One region of the Streptomyces mobaraensis genome, then DNA from elsewhere that is predicted to be linked to it. Evidence: riboswitches for the same ligand, from Rfam matches in the RefSeq annotation. Region 1 holds a riboswitch; each other region holds the start of a gene.
The links. A riboswitch is a leader RNA that binds a small molecule or an ion and turns the genes downstream of it on or off. The one in region 1 is predicted to bind cobalamin.

Region 1 (3,223 bases):
GCCATCGGCATGTGCCTGTTCGCGATGGTCATCCCCCCGGTGGCGGCCATCGTGGCCAACCGCCGGGGCCCCGACGACCGCTGGTGGGACGAGGAGACGGGCGACCCCGAGTCCGACCGCTGGTGGAACGAGCTGGACGACCGGCGCGGCCGCGACGACCAGCGGGACGGCCCGTGACGGCTCAGCAGAACGATCAGTGACGGCTCAGTAGACCAGTGCCTGCACGCCGTCCGCCATGGCCTCGCCGACGAAGACCTGGGCACCCGCGATGCGCGCGCCCTCGATCAGGTCCTTCTCCTCGATGTCCCGCCGCGCCGCGCACTGCGTGCAGACGGTGATCATGCCGCCGCCCGCCCGGATGCCGTCGATCAGCTCCGGCAGCGGCGCCGCGTGCGGCAGTTCGAACTCCGCCGCCCGGCCCGGCAGGGCGAACCAGGACGACTCCCCGGTCAGCCACAGCGAGACCTCGACGCCGCTCGCGACGGCGACGGCCGCCACCGTGAACGCCTGCGAGCACCGCTCGGGCGCGTCCGCGCCCGCCGTCACCTTGATCACGAGCTTCTTCCGCATGGGATCACTGTAGGCCGGGCGCCCGTTCCCGGGGGCTCGTGCGGCCCGTACCACCTCACACCGCCGTTCCGGACCGGGCCGACTAGACTCGTCGCAGGTCCGTAACCCCTCACTCCGACCGAGGAGCGCGCTCGTGCTTGAGGCAGTCTTCACCACCCTGCTGGTCCTGGTCGCCGTCGGCGTTCTCTCGTTCGCCGGGCTGACCTGGAAGAAGCTGTACCAGGGCCAGCGCTGAGCCTCCCCGACCACCCCCTACAGATCGTCTGAGCTGAGCCCATGATCGAGATTCCGTCCGACCTCCACCGGGACCTGGTGCCCCTCGTCTTCCTCCTCGGCAAGTGGGAGGGGGCGGGCGTCGCCGACTTCCCGGGCTCCGAGAAGTGCAACTTCGGGCAGGAAGTCACCTTCACCCACGACGGCCGGGACTTCCTGGAGTACGTCTCGCACAGCTGGGTGCTCGACGCCGAGGGGAACAAGGTCCGCCCGCTGGAGACCGAGAGCGGCTACTGGCGGATCGACAAGGACCGCAAGGTCGAGGTCGTCATGATCCGCGACCAGGGCGTCGTCGAGGTCTGGTACGGCGAGCTCGCCGACAAAAAGCCGCAGATCGACATCGTCACGGACGCGGTCGCGCGGACCGCCGCGTCCGGCCCGTACTCCGGCGGCAAGCGCCTCTACGGGTACGTCAAGGGCGACCTGATGTGGGTCGGCGAGAAGGCCACCCCCGAGGTGCCGCTGCGGCCGTACATGTCCGCGCAGCTGAAGAAGACCGCCGACGTGGCCGCTCTGGAGGAGTGGGCGCGGAACCTGCCGGACGACCTGCCGGACGGCGTCTCCTTCTTCCGCCCGGACGGCACCCCCTACAACCCCGAGCAGCCGTAAGCCCCAGGCTGCCGTACGAAGCGCCCCGCGGGGGAAGTCCGGTCGAAGTCCGGCGCTGACCCGCAACGGTAGGCAGAGCACCCGCTCTGCGAGCCCGATCACCCGCGGCGGTGTCAGCTCCTGACAACTCGCCGTGGACTGCGAGGGGAGGCCCCCCGCGGCGCGGCGGGGCTCCTCCGGGCACGTCTCGCCCGGGCCCACGGCCCGAGCCGAAGGCGTCCCCCTTGGCGACCACCGCACACGCCCCGCCCGGCCCCGGCACCACCGCACCGGCGCGGCGGATCCCGCTGCCACCCCTGCTCGCCGGGCTGGCCGTGGCCCTGCTCGGCTCCCTGCTCTGCTGCGTCGCCCTCGGCTCCTCCGGCATCGGCTGGGGCCGGGTGCTCCACTACCTGGGCGCGGGGCTGACCAGCGGCAGGATCGGGGCGGACGAGGTCTCCGCCTACACCATCGTCTGGGAGCTGCGCTTCCCGCGCGCCCTGCTGGCGGCCGTGGTCGGCGCCGGGCTCGCCGCCGTCGGCGTGGCCACCCAGGCGCTGGTCCGCAACGCCCTCGCCGACCCGTTCGTGCTCGGCATCTCCTCCGGCGCCGCCGTCGGCGCCAACGCGGTGCTCCTCTTCGGCGTGCTCGGCTCGCTGGGCGTCTGGGCGCTGTCCAGCGCCGCGTTCCTCTCCGCGCTCGCCTCCATGGCCCTGGTGTACGCGGCGGCCCGCGGCACCGGGCACGGGCTGACCCCGCTGCGGCTGGTGCTGGTCGGGACGGCCATGTATTACGGCTTCTCCGCGATCACCACCCTGATGGTCTTCAGCGCGGACCGCGGCGACGCCGCCCGCTCGGCGATGATGTGGCTGCTCGGCAGCCTGGGCGGGGCGAGCTGGCAGTCCGTGCCGATCGCCGCCGGGGCCGTGCTGCTGGGCCTGGGTTATCTGCTGTGGTCGGCGCGCGGCCTGAACGTGCTGGCCATGGGCGACGAGACGTCGTCCGCGCTCGGCGTCGACCCCGAGCGGCGGCGCCGGGTGCTGTTCGTCGTGGTCGCGGCCGTCACCGGTGCCGTGGTGGCCGTCAGCGGCGCCATCGGCTTCGTCGGGCTGATGGTCCCGCACGCCACCCGGATGCTGGTCGGCGCCGACCACCGCCGGGTCCTCGCGGTCGCGCCGCTGCTGGGCGCGGTGCTGCTGGTGTGGGTGGACGTCGTCTCGCGGCTGTTGCTCGCGCCCGTCGAACTGCCGGTCGGGGTGATCACGGCGCTGATCGGCGTGCCCTGTTTCATCCTGCTGATGCGCCGGCGCGGCTACACCTTCGGAGGGGCCTGATGCGGGTCGACATCGAGGACCTGTCGGTCGAGGTGGCCGGCGCCCGGCTGGTCCGGGACGTGGAACTGCGGGCCGGGAGCGGGCAGTTCGTCGGTGTCGTCGGCCCCAACGGCAGCGGGAAGTCGACGCTGCTGCGGTGCGTCTACCGCGCGCTGCGGCCGACGCACGGCCGGGTGCTGCTGGACGGCGACGACCTGCACGGGCTCACCGCCCGCGAGGGCGCCCGGCGGCTGGCGGCGCTGCCGCAGGAGTCGGGGAGCGAGTTCGACTTCACGGTCGCCGAGGTCGTCGCGATGGGCCGGCTGCCGCACCAGCGGGGAGCCGGCCGCACCTCCCGCGAGGACACCGACGTCTGCGCGGCGGCCCTGGAACGGGTCGGCGCCGGGCATCTCGCGGACCGCGGCTTCCTCACCCTCTCCGGCGGCGAGAAGCAGCGCGTCCTGATCGCGCGCGCCCTC
Region 2 (3,223 bases), 690 kb from region 1:
ATGCTGGGGCTGCTGGCGATGCTCGGTTTTATGGCGGTGGCGGCGGGGATCAAGGTGAAGAACGGGCAGCTGGCCATCCCGCAGCTCTTCGAGGACATGTTCCCGGACTGGTTCACCGGCGTCGCCTTCGCGGCGATCGGCATCGGCGCCCTGGTCCCGGCGGCCATCATGTCCATCGCCGCCGCCAACCTCTTCACCCGCAACATCTACAAGGACTTCCTGCGGCCGGACGCCTCGCCCGCGCACGAGGCGAAGGTCTCCAAGCTGGCGTCCCTGCTGGTGAAGGTGGGCGCGCTCGTCTTCGTCCTCACCATGGACAAAACGGTCGCCATCAACTTCCAGCTGCTGGGCGGCATCTGGATCCTCCAGACCGTCCCCGCCCTGGTCGGCGGCCTGTTCACCCGCTGGTTCCATCGCTGGGCGCTCCTGGCGGGCTGGGCGGCCGGCATGATCTACGGAACCTGGCGCGCGTATGACACCCCGAGTGCCACCCAGGACCACTTCGGCAACACCAACCTCATCCCCTTCATCGGGGAGAAGGGGTACATCGGGCTGACGGCGTTCGCGCTCAACGTGCTCGTCGCGGTCGTGCTGACCCTGGTGTTCAAGGCGCTCGGCACACCGGACGGCGTGGACGAGACGAAGGCGTCCGACTACACGGCGGACGCGGGCGACCCGGGCGTCCAGACGGAACTGCCCCCCGCGACGGCGGGGGCACCGGGCGGCCACTGACGCCCGGCTACCACCGTCGGCCCCCGCCTCGCCGGCGGGGCCGCGGCCGGCCGGGCCAGCTCGCCCAGCGCAGCGCCTCCGCCTCCCCGGGCGGCAGCAGGCCCGCGCCGACGAGCGCGGCGCGACCGGCCTGTCTGCCGGCGATCAGATAGCCGAGGTCGGAGGAGTCCGCGTCGTGGTAGTGGCCGTCGGTGACCAGGACGGCGGCCGCCACCCCGCCGAGCCCCTCCAGCAGGCCCCGCCGCAGCGCCGGGAGGTGCTCCCGGGGCAGCAGCTCCTCCGGCACGGCACTGAGCAGCTCCAGCCCGCCGCCCGGCCCGGGCGGTTCGACGTCCGCGACGATGTGCGCGTAGGGCCCGCAGCCGCCGAGATTGAGCCGCACACAGACCCGGATGCCCGGCACGGGCCGGGGCAGGGCCGACACGACGGCAGACTCGGGCCCGCCTGTGATCGATCTCCCGTTCGACATGAACGGATCGTACGAGCGTCCGGGACCGGGCGAAGCCGGATCGGCGGACGCCGCGGCCGGAGCCGCTCCTACGCTTTTGTGAAGCCCGGACGCTCGTGCCGTCTCCCGCCCGGCGAGCGGCGATCGCTTCCGTGAACGAAGCCCCAAAGTGCCCTCCCGTTAGCACATTCCGCGACCGCTCCATGACGTGACGACACAACATGTGGGGGCACGCGCGACCGTCGGCACTAGATGTATGCTCGTCCTCGCTGTCGCCGCAGGGGAATCCGGTGGAAATCCGGAACTGTCCCGCAACGGTGTACGTACGGGCCCAATCCGCCCGTTCCGCAGTCCGAGGACCTGCCGGCAGCACGCCATCGCCGGGCCCGCCCGGTACGGCGTCTGAACACGTCCGGGCCTCGCGGGTTGGGCCGGTGGACGCCCGCGCGCACGCCTCGTACGGCTTCCGTACGCCGTCGGCTGCGCGTGCGCGCTCCCCTGCCCTCCCGCCGGGCCCCCAGCCGAGCGAGGGAGAGCCACACGTGACGATCGCGCCCGCGGAACCTGCTTCAGGTCCGGTTTCAGTGCCCGAGGCGGACACGGTAGCGACCGGCGGCCCCGGGACCGCGCTCCTGCGCACCCTGACGGAGCTCACCGCCGACCTGCCCGCCACCGACCCCGGCAAGGTCGCCGCCGCCGCGCTGCGCGGCCGGCACCCCGGGTCGGACGAGGCCGAACTGCGCTCGCTGGCCACCGAGGCCGCGGCCGGGCTGATCTCCGAGGAGCCCGAGTACTCGCGGCTCGCCGCGCGGCTCCTCACGCTCGCCATCGCCGAGGAGGCGGCCGGGCAGGGCGCGGTCTCCTTCTCCGCGTCCGTCGCCACCGGCCACCGCGAGGGCCTGATCGCCGACGAGACCGCCGCGTTCGTGCGCGAGCACGCCGAGCGGCTGGACGCGCTGGTGGACGCCGCCCTCGCCGACGGCGCCGACGACCGCTTCGGCTACTTCGGCCTGCGCACCCTGCACAGCCGCTACCTGCTCCGCCACCCGATCACCCGGAACGTGATCGAGACGCCGCAGCACTTCCTGCTGCGCGTGGCCTGCGGCCTGGCCGAGGACGGATCGGTCCGCGCCCTGGAGGACGTGGCCGAGCTCTACCGCCTCACCAGCACCCTCTCGTACCTCCCTTCCTCCCCCACGCTCTTCAACTCCGGCACGCGCCACCCGCAGATGTCGTCCTGCTACCTGCTGGACTCGCCGCTGGACGAGCTGGACTCGATCTACGACCGCTACCACCAGGTCGCGCGGCTGTCGAAGCACGCGGGCGGCATCGGCCTGTCCTACTCCCGCATCCGGTCCCGCGGTTCGCTGATCCGCGGCACCAACGGGCACTCCAACGGCATCGTGCCGTTCCTGCGGACGCTCGACGCCTCCGTCGCCGCCGTCAACCAGGGCGGCCGGCGCAAGGGCGCGGCCTGCGTCTACCTGGAGACCTGGCACGCGGACATCGAGGAGTTCCTGGAGCTCCGCGACAACACCGGTGAAGAGGCCCGCCGCACCCACAACCTCAACATCGCGCACTGGATCCCGGACGAGTTCATGCGCCGGGTCGAGGCGGACGCGGACTGGTCGCTCTTCTCGCCGGCCGACACGCCCGACCTGGTCGACCTCTACGGCGACGAGTTCGACGCCGCGTACCGGAAGTACGAGGCCGAGGGCAAGGCCGTCAAGGCGATCCCGGCGCGGGTGCTCTACGCCCGGATGATGCGCACCCTGGCGCAGACCGGCAACGGCTGGATGACGTTCAAGGACGCCGCCAACCGCACCGCCAACCAGACCGCCGAGCCCGGCCAGGTCGTCCACTCCTCCAACCTCTGCACGGAGATCCTGGAGGTCACGAACGACGGCGAGACCGCGGTCTGCAACCTCGGTTCCGTCAACCTCGCCGCCCACCTGGGCACCGATGGCGAGATGGACTGGGAGAAGCTGGACCGGACCGTCCGCACGGCCGTCACCTTCCTCGACCGCGTCGTGGACATCAACT
Region 3 (3,223 bases), 2.5 Mb from region 1:
GGAGCAGCAGGTAGATGCCCATGATGCCGAGGATGGAGTAGATGATGGAGCGCGGGATGGTGCGTCCGGGGTCCTTGATCTCGGCGCCCATGTAGGCGGTCGTCCAGTAACCGCCGTAGTCGTAGATGCCGATGGTCAGCCCCGCCGCGAAGCCGATCCAGAAGTGATTGCTCGTCAGCTCGAAGGCGTGCGAGGGGTAGGTGAACGCCCGGTCCGGGCTGAAGTGGGTGAACGCGGCGGTGATCACCAGCACCACGGCCGCGATCATCACGCCCCAGAGCACCGTGGTGATCCGGGCCATGTTCTCCACCCGCCCCCACAGCAGCGCCACGACGACGACGATGAGCGCGAGCCCGGTCAGGTCCCCCTGGGTCGGGGTCATGCCCGGCCAGAGGTATCCCAGGTACTGCACGAAGCCCATCACACCGCTCGCCATCGCCAGCGGCACGTAGAGCATGGCCGTCCAGACGAACAGGAAGGGCATCAGCCGGCCCGTCCGGTACTGGAATGCCTGCCGGAGGTAGACGTAACTGCCGCCCGCGCCCGGCAGGGACGCGCCGAGCTCGGCCCACACCAGGCCGTCCGCGAGGGCGAGCAGCGCCCCCGCGAGGAAGCCGATGACGGCCTGCGGGCCGCCGAAGGCCGCGACCATCAGCGGGATGGTGACGAACGGGCCGATCCCGCACATCTGGCTCATGTTGATGGCGGTGGCCTGGAACGGCCCGACGCGGCGGACGAATCCGTCCCGGCCGTCCGGCCCGTCGGCCCGCTCTCCCGCTCTCTCCGCCATGGCGGCCACCCTTCCCGTCGGCGCGATACCTGCACTCGTACACCGGCCCGCCCGGCCCGTCCATCACCCCGGACGGAGTGGGCCGGACCGGTGCGCGGCCACCGCCCGAACAGCGCACGGGAGTTGGGGCCCACGGGCCGGACGGGATGCTGGGTGACTCTGGCCGGGCGCTCCGCGCCGAGTCAAGACCCGGGGCGCACGGGGCCGGAGCGCGGCACGGGACGGAAGCCGCTACCGGAACCGGTGCGCCCCCTGAGGCAGGACATGACAATCACCACTCTCGGTGCATCCGCACTGGCAGGGGCGTTACAGTGACCCGGCCGTGGTGTTCGGGAAGACCGGTGCAGGACCCTCCCAGGGGGATCCGATTCCGGAGCGGCCCTCGCCACTGTGATCGGGGAGTGACCGTCCCGTTCCGCGCGGCCCACCGGGCGCGTGGAGCCACTGGCCGCAGCCGGCTGCCGGGAAGGCGGGGGCGGACGCGAACGAACCCGTCAGCCAGGAGACCGGCCACGGCATCTCAGTGAACCGATCCACGAGGTGCTGGAGCGTGAACCCCCAATGACCCTGCCCACCGACGCGTCCACCGGTGCGTCCACCCAAGCCGCCGCCGGGCCGTCCGCCGCCTTCCGCTGGCGCCGCGAGGACACGATGCGGACCGCCGGCCTGCTCGCCGTCATAGCCGCCCTGCACGTCGTCGCCTTCGGCGTGCTCTTCCTGCTCGTCGTCCCCAACGACTACCACGTGGGATCCAAGGTGTACGGCGTCGGCCTCGGCGTCACCGCCTACACCCTCGGCATGCGGCACGCCTTCGACGCCGACCACATCGCCGCCATCGACAACACCACCCGCAAGCTGATGGCCGACGGCAAGCGCCCGGTCTCCGTCGGCTTCTGGTTCGCCCTCGGCCACTCCAGCGTGGTCGTCGCCATGGCCGCGCTGGTCGCCGGCGGCACGCACATGGCCAGCACGCTGATGGACGAGGACTCGTCCACCCACCAGACGCTCGGCGTCGTCGGCACGTCCGTCTCCGGCGGCTTCCTCTACCTCATCGCCGCCCTCAACCTCGTCGCCCTCGCCGGCATCCTGCGCATCTTCCGCGCCATGCGCGAGGGCCGCTACGACGAGGCCGAACTGGAGAAGCAGCTCGACTCGCGCGGCTTCATGAACCGCATCCTCGGCCGGTTCACCCGCTCCATCACCCGCCCCGGCCAGATGTACCCGCTGGGCTTCCTGTTCGGCCTGGGCTTCGACACCGCCACCGAGGTCACCCTGATGGTGATGGCCGGCAGCGGCGCCGCCGCCGGACTGCCCTGGTACGCGATCCTCTGCCTGCCGCTGCTGTTCGCCGCCGGCATGAGCCTCTTCGACACGCTCGACGGCACGTTCATGAACTTCGCCTACCAGTGGGCGTTCTCCAACCCGGTCCGCAAGGTCTACTACAACCTCACCATCACCGGCCTGTCGATCGCCGTCGCCTTCCTCATCGGCACCATCGAACTCGTCGGCGTGCTGCACGAGAAGCTGGACCTGGACGACGCGGTCACCGGCTGGATCGCCGGCCTCAACCTCGACAACGTCGGCTTCGTCATCGTCGGCCTGTTCGTGGTGGTCTGGGCCGCGGCCCTCGCCTACTGGCGCCTCGCCAAGGTCGAGCAGCGCTGGGCCGCGCGCGGCGCGACGGCCCCGGCGGCGGAGGGCTGACGCGCGACGGGCGGGCCCCGGCGGCGTCCCCCTCCGTCCCCCGCCCGCCCGGGATTTCGCGGGGGCGGGACGGACGGACACCGCCGGGGCTACCGTGAGAACGGAAGCGTCCGCTTTTCGACGAGGAGGCCCATGGAACGCGAGAAGATCACCCTCACCGGAGTCCCGGAAACCCTCCTCGCCACCCTCTACGCCCGCGCCGTCGACAGCCGGTCCCGCCACTCCCTGCTGCACGACCGCACGGCCCTGGAGACCGTCCGGCGCATCGACTACGACTTCCGCAGGACGGGCATGGCGTCCGTGAACGCGGCCGGCGTCGCCCTGCGCGCCCGCTGCCTGGACGACTGGACGGCCGAGTTCCTGGCCCGGCACCCGCGCGCGACCGTGCTCCACCTCGCCTGCGGCCTCGACACCCGGGCGCACCGCGTCGCCCGGTTCCCGGAGACCCGCTGGATCGACGTCGACCTCCCCGAGGTCGTCGCCCTCCGGAACCGCCTCCTCCCGCCCGCCGACGGCGACCACCGCACCCTCGCGACCTCCGTGACCGCCGACGGCTGGCTGGAGGAACTCCCCGCGGACCGGCCCGTGGTGGCCGTCTTCGAAGGACTCGTCCCGTATCTGCGGCCGGAGGACGGCGAACGCCTGATCCGGCGCATCACCGCCCATTTCCCGGGCGGACAGCTGCTGTTCGACTGCCTCAACGGCCTGGGCGTCCGAGCGCAGCGGCTG

Region 2: it holds a riboswitch for cobalamin, as region 1 does, so the genes downstream of both, K7I03_RS10735 (ribonucleoside-diphosphate reductase subunit alpha) here and K7I03_RS13835 (FecCD family ABC transporter permease) in region 1, are expected to answer to the same signal.
Region 3: it holds a riboswitch for cobalamin, as region 1 does, so the genes downstream of both, K7I03_RS03210 (Nickel transporter NicT) here and K7I03_RS13835 (FecCD family ABC transporter permease) in region 1, are expected to answer to the same signal.

What each region holds. Positions count from the first base shown of each region.
Region 1 covers NZ_CP083590.1:3,237,469-3,240,691, forward strand. Annotated here, with positions in the region: gene K7I03_RS13820 (DUF3099 domain-containing protein) at 1-177, shown strand, start outside; gene K7I03_RS13825 (DsrE family protein) at 205-570, opposite strand; gene K7I03_RS13830 (FABP family protein) at 847-1,452, shown strand; cobalamin riboswitch at 1,447-1,576, shown strand; gene K7I03_RS13835 (FecCD family ABC transporter permease) at 1,677-2,765, shown strand; gene K7I03_RS13840 (ABC transporter ATP-binding protein) at 2,765-3,223, shown strand, end outside.
Region 2 covers NZ_CP083590.1:2,545,546-2,548,768, forward strand. Annotated here, with positions in the region: gene mctP (monocarboxylate uptake permease MctP) at 1-732, shown strand, start outside; gene K7I03_RS10730 (hypothetical protein) at 740-1,201, opposite strand; adenosylcobalamin-variant (AdoCbl-variant) riboswitch at 1,450-1,550, shown strand; gene K7I03_RS10735 (ribonucleoside-diphosphate reductase subunit alpha) at 1,723-3,223, shown strand, end outside.
Region 3 covers NZ_CP083590.1:786,515-789,737, reverse strand. Annotated here, with positions in the region: gene K7I03_RS03215 (APC family permease) at 1-790, opposite strand, end outside; cobalamin riboswitch at 1,097-1,319, shown strand; gene K7I03_RS03210 (Nickel transporter NicT) at 1,352-2,494, shown strand; gene K7I03_RS03205 (class I SAM-dependent methyltransferase) at 2,627-3,223, shown strand, end outside.